DNA from 2 places in the Aeribacillus sp. FSL M8-0254 genome. Region 2 is predicted to be linked to the other one. Evidence: a T-box and tRNA genes for the amino acid it is inferred to sense, from the RefSeq annotation. Region 2 holds a T-box; the other holds one or more tRNA genes.
What was found. The T-box of region 2 lies ahead of alaS (alanine--tRNA ligase). A T-box ahead of a tRNA ligase gene usually reads a tRNA of that ligase, here a tRNA-Ala.

Region 1: it encodes a tRNA-Ala, which carries the amino acid that the T-box ahead of alaS (alanine--tRNA ligase) is inferred to sense. The anticodon was not compared.

The regions. Positions count from the first base shown of each region.
Region 1 is NZ_JBBOZY010000001.1:10,618-13,755, forward strand. Features, by position in the region: rRNA gene NSQ44_RS00040 (16S ribosomal RNA) at 1-1,018, shown strand, start outside; tRNA gene NSQ44_RS00045 (tRNA-Ile) at 1,155-1,231, shown strand; tRNA gene NSQ44_RS00050 (tRNA-Ala) at 1,248-1,323, shown strand; rRNA gene NSQ44_RS00055 (23S ribosomal RNA) at 1,501-3,138, shown strand, end outside.
Region 2 is NZ_JBBOZY010000001.1:2,704,458-2,707,595, forward strand. Features, by position in the region: gene alaS (alanine--tRNA ligase) at 1-2,013, opposite strand, end outside; T-box leader at 2,086-2,292, opposite strand; gene NSQ44_RS13175 (AI-2E family transporter) at 2,342-3,138, opposite strand, start outside.

The DNA of each region.
Region 1 (3,138 bases), 2.7 Mb from region 2:
GGTAATACGTAGGTGGCAAGCGTTGTCCGGAATTATTGGGCGTAAAGCGCGCGCAGGCGGTTCCTTAAGTCTGATGTGAAATCTCGCGGCTCAACCGCGAGCGGCCATTGGAAACTGGGGAACTTGAGTGCAGGAGAGGGGAGCGGAATTCCACGTGTAGCGGTGAAATGCGTAGAGATGTGGAGGAACACCAGTGGCGAAGGCGGCTCTCTGGCCTGTAACTGACGCTGAGGCGCGAAAGCGTGGGGAGCGAACAGGATTAGATACCCTGGTAGTCCACGCCGTAAACGATGAGTGCTAAGTGTTAGAGGGTATCCACCCTTTAGTGCTGCAGCAAACGCATTAAGCACTCCGCCTGGGGAGTACGGCCGCAAGGCTGAAACTCAAAGGAATTGACGGGGACCCGCACAAGCGGTGGAGCATGTGGTTTAATTCGAAGCAACGCGAAGAACCTTACCAGGTCTTGACATCCCCTGACAACCCTAGAGATAGGGCGTTCCCCTTTCGGGGACAGGGTGACAGGTGGTGCATGGTTGTCGTCAGCTCGTGTCGTGAGATGTTGGGTTAAGTCCCGCAACGAGCGCAACCCTTGACCTTAGTTGCCAGCATTCAGTTGGGCACTCTAAGGTGACTGCCGGCTAAAAGTCGGAGGAAGGTGGGGATGACGTCAAATCATCATGCCCCTTATGACCTGGGCTACACACGTGCTACAATGGGTGGTACAAAGGGCAGCGAAACCGCGAGGTGGAGCGAATCCCAAAAAACCACTCTCAGTTCGGATTGCAGGCTGCAACTCGCCTGCATGAAGCCGGAATCGCTAGTAATCGCGGATCAGCATGCCGCGGTGAATACGTTCCCGGGTCTTGTACACACCGCCCGTCACACCACGAGAGTTTGTAACACCCGAAGTCGGTGGGGTAACCCTTACGGGAGCCAGCCGCCGAAGGTGGGACAAATGATTGGGGTGAAGTCGTAACAAGGTAGCCGTATCGGAAGGTGCGGCTGGATCACCTCCTTTCTAAGGATATATACATTGAAATAGGGTGCGCTTTTCCGTTTTGTTTAGTTTTGAAGGATCACATCCTTCCCCGTTTGCTGGTGAATTCGCAAAGTCGATTTCCCAGCGAATAGAAGCTGAATAAAAAATACAGGATGGGCCTGTAGCTCAGCCGGTTAGAGCGCACGCCTGATAAGCGTGAGGTCGGTGGTTCAAGTCCACTCAGGCCCACCATAAATAAGACCATCCTGGGGCCTTAGCTCAGCTGGGAGAGCGCCTGCTTTGCACGCAGGAGGTCAGCGGTTCGATCCCGCTAGGCTCCACCATAAGTTTGATGAATATTGGAAGCATTGCTCCTATGCGAGAGCCCATTCGAAGGATCGGATGTTCGGCTAAAAGCAACTCAAGCAGCAAGGGAGCTCATTGAAAGAAAAAGCATTGTTCTTTGAAAACTGGATAACGGAAAGACATTCACGAATAGATCGCTCATGTTAGGAAGAAACGGTTAAGTTAGAAAGGGCGCACGGTGGATGCCTTGGCACTAGGAGCCGATGAAGGACGGGACAAACACCGAAATGCTTCGGGGAGCTGTAAGTAAGCGTCGATCCGGAGATGTCCGAATGGGGGAACCCACTGTCCGTAATGGGGCAGTATCCATACCTGAATCCATAGGGTATGGAGGGCAACCCGGGGAACTGAAACATCTAAGTACCCGGAGGAAGAGAAAGCAACAGCGATTCCCTGAGTAGCGGCGAGCGAAACGGGAACAGCCCAAACCAAGAGGCGTGCCTCTTGGGGTTGTAGGACACTCGATTAAGGAGTGACAAAGGAACGGGGTAGACGAAGAGGTCTGGAAAGGCCCGTCAGAGAAGGTAACAACCCTGTAGTCGAAACTCCGTTCCCTCCCGAGTGGATCCTGAGTACGGCGGGACACGTGAAATCCCGTCGGAAGCAGGGAGGACCATCTCCCAAGGCTAAATACTCCCTAGTGACCGATAGTGAACCAGTACCGTGAGGGAAAGGTGAAAAGCACCCCGGGAGGGGAGTGAAAGAGAACCTGAAACCGTGTGCCTACAAGTAGTCAGAGCCCATTAACGGGTGATGGCGTGCCTTTTGTAGAATGAACCGGCGAGTTGCGATTTCGTGCAAGGTTAAGCCGAAAGGCGGAGCCGCAGCGAAAGCGAGTCTGAAGAGGGCGAAATAGTACGAGGTCGCAGACCCGAAACCAGGTGATCTACCCATGTCCAGGGTGAAGGCAAGGTAACACTTGCTGGAGGCCCGAACCCACGCACGTTGAAAAGTGCGGGGATGAGGTGTGGGTAGGGGTGAAATGCCAATCGAACTTGGAGATAGCTGGTTCTCTCCGAAATAGCTTTAGGGCTAGCCTCAAGGGAAGAGTCTTGGAGGTAGAGCACTGATTGGACGAGGGGCCCCCATCGGGTTACCGAATTCAGTCAAACTCCGAATGCCAATGACTTATCCTTGGGAGTCAGACTGCGAGTGATAAGATCCGTGGTCAAAAGGGAAACAGCCCAGACCGCCAGCTAAGGTCCCAAAGTATACGTTAAGTGGAAAAGGATGTGGAGCTGCTTAGACAACCAGGATGTTGGCTTAGAAGCAGCCACCATTTAAAGAGTGCGTAATAGCTCACTGGTCGAGTGGCTCTGCGCCGAAAATGTACCGGGGCTAAACGTATCACCGAAGCTGCGGGTTGACACCGTTGGTGTCAGCGGTAGGAGAGCGTTCTAAGGGCATCGAAGCCGGACCGGAAGGACCGGTGGAGCGCTTAGAAGTGAGAATGCCGGTATGAGTAGCGAAAGAGGGGTGAGAATCCCCTCCGCCGAAAGCCTAAGGTTTCCTGAGGAAGGCTCGTCCGCTCAGGGTTAGTCGGGACCTAAGCCGAGGCCGAAAGGCGTAGGTGATGGACAACAGGTTGATATTCCTGTACCACCTCCTCACCGTTTGAGCAATGGGGGGACGCAGGAGGATAGGGCAAGCGCGCGGCTGGATGTGCGCGTCCAAGCAGTTAGGCTGGCAAGCAGGCAAATCCGCTTGCCGGAAGGCTGAACTGTGATGGCGAGGGAAAGGAAGTACCGAAGTTCCCGATTCCACACTGCCAAGAAAAGCCTCTAGCGAGGTGA
Region 2 (3,138 bases):
GCATCCGCCGCAAAGCTCAAGCGAATAATCGCCTACTTGAACAACGCGAACAATTTTTCCGTATTTTTCTCCAAATAAAGCCATCGCGCCCATCGCTTTCGCTTCGTCAAGAGGCATGTGCTCGATAGAGACTGGAATACTTTCCCAAATTTTCTCATTTACAATTCGCTCAATTTCTTCCAGCTCTTCTGTTGAAACTTGTCCAAAATGTGAAAAGTCAAAACGGAGACGGTCGGAAGCAACAAGCGATCCAGCTTGGTTGACATGTACGCCCAGCACGTCCTTCAGCGCTTGGTGCAGCAAATGTGTCGCTGTATGATTTTTCACGATGGATTTTCTAGACTCTGCACAAACGGAAGCGTAAACTGCTGCTCCTTTTGTCAAAACGCCTTTTTCGATGACAGCCCGGTGCAAGTGTTGGCCGTTCGGCGCTTTTTGCACATCTTTTACGTTTAAGACCACATCATCATTTTTGATGATTCCTTTGTCTGCAATTTGACCTCCGCTTTCAGCATAAAAAGGCGTCTCGTCCAATATAATTTGGACCTCTTCCCCGCTCTCGGCTTGATCGACTAATTCCCCATCTTTTATGATCACAAGCACCCGTGCATTTGCTTCAAGGGTATTGTAGCCGACAAATTTGCTTTCCTCTTTTAATTCCACAAGAATTCCGCTTTGCACTTGCATCGAGTCGACATCCTGTCTGGCTTTTCTTGCACGTTCTTTTTGATGCTCCATTTCTCGTTCAAAGCCTTCATAATCCAGCTCCATGCCTTCATCTTGTGCGTATTCCTCCGTCAATTCCACTGGAAAACCATATGTGTCGTAAAGCCGAAACACATCTTCGCCTGGAATTATTCGGCTACCCTGTTCTTTCTGCTTTTTGATTACATCCGCTAAAATGGCAAGCCCTTCATGGAGAGTCTCATGGAAACGCTCTTCCTCATTTTTAATTACCTTTTGAACAAAGGATGCTTTTTCTTTTACTTCCGGATAGTAATCGTTCATAATTTCCGCTACAACCGGAACTAATTCATACATAAACGGGCGGTCTATGTTGATCGTTTTTGCATACCGAACCGCTCTGCGGATAAGACGGCGAAGTACATACCCTCTGCCTTCATTAGAAGGTAGCGCGCCGTCTGCAACAGCAAATGTAACCGTGCGGATATGGTCGGCAATCACTTTAAAAGCGACATCTTTCTCTTTGTCGGTTCGATAAGCTTCCCCTGAAATCTTTTCGGTAGCTTGAATGATCGGTAAAAAGAGATCTGTGTCAAAGTTGGTCGGCGCATTTTGAATGACAGAAACCATTCGCTCTAAGCCCATGCCTGTATCAATATTCTTTTTCGGTAGCGGAGTGTAAGTTCCATCAGGATTATGATTAAATTGAGAAAAAACAAGATTCCAAACTTCCAAATAGCGTTCGTTTTCACCGCCGGGATAAAGTTCCGGATCATTTGGATCGTTTCCAAATTCTTCTCCACGATCATAAAATATTTCAGTATTTGGTCCGCTTGGCCCTTCACCAATATCCCAGAAATTCCCTTCCAAACGGATAATTCGTTCTTCCGGCAACCCGATTTTATTTTTCCAAATGTCATACGCCTCTTCATCTTCCGGATGAATAGTAACTGATAATCTATTTGGGTCGAAGCCAATCCATTTTTCGCTTGTTAAAAATTCCCATGCCCATTCAATCGCCTCTTCTTTAAAATAGTCGCCGATTGAGAAATTTCCGAGCATTTCGAAAAATGTATGATGGCGCGCTGTTTTTCCGACATTTTCAATATCGTTTGTTCGGATTGATTTTTGTGCGTTAGTAATTCTCGGATTTTCAGGAACAACCCTTCCGTCAAAATATTTTTTCAATGTTGCGACACCGCTGTTGATCCACAATAGTGACGGATCATCAACCGGAATTAAAGAAGCGCTCGGTTCAACCGAATGTCCTTTTTCCTTAAAAAAATCTAAAAACATTTGACGAACTTGTGCTGAAGTGAGCTTTTTCATGGCATTCCTCCTAAAATGTCTTCATTTTTCTCGCAAAATAAAAACTCTCGCCTATGTAAATGCTCTGATTTACACAGGGACGAGAGTTACTCGCGGTACCACCCTGATTATGAGCCAATTGCTCATCACCTTCATTTGCCGTAACGTGGCATTTTCGTCAGGTTTTGCCTGCACTCAGAATTAGCGTTCTGTTGCCCTTCATCTAGAGCTTCTTTCAGCCTCGGAAGCCCCTCTCTTTTAAGATGGACTGCAACATACTCGATTCGTCATCGCTTTCATGCACTTATTCCATGTCTATCACGAATTATAGACAACGAAAAATCGCTTGTCAATGCGCTTTCCTCAGAAGGATGATATGCAGCAATATCTCTTTCAGAACAGTGATAAAAGGCACAGCTAAAATTAAACCGATCACTCCGCCGATTTCTCCGCCCGCCAAGAGCGCCATAATAATCACCATCGGATGCATATGCAGGCTTTTCCCAACGATGAAAGGGCCAAGAATATTACTTTCAATAAATTGCAGCCCAAAAATGATGAAAAGCACTACAATTATTTTGTTAATGGAGAGCGTCGCAGCGACCATCAAAGCAGGAACCGCACCGATAAATGGACCGAAATAAGGAATAATATTGGTCATTCCGATAATCGTCCCTAAAATTAACGGATATTTAATTTTAAACAGCCAAAACAAAATCGAAGCCGAAAGCCCGATCAGAAAACAAACAAATAGTTGCCCCCGTAAATAACTTCCGAGCGACTCATCGACGTTTTCTAAAAAACGTCTCCCTTCACGTCTCCATTTCTTCGGGGTGAAGTACCAAATGGCCTTTTTCATTTTCTCATAATCTTTCAACATATAAAAAACGAGAAAGGGAATGACACCAATAATAACAGCATAATCAATAATTGACTTCATGCTTGAAAGCATCCGTTCAAGAAAGGCAGCGACGGATGTTTCCATTCCAGCAATAAAAGATTCAATTCGATGATGAATTTCTCCAGGTAAATTGGTTGTTCCGTCATGAATTTTATCTGTCCAGCTTTGGTAATATTTTGTAAACATAGGGATATTTTCGGAAAGGTCTTTCATTTGTTCAACAAAAATTGGGACACCTTTATAAA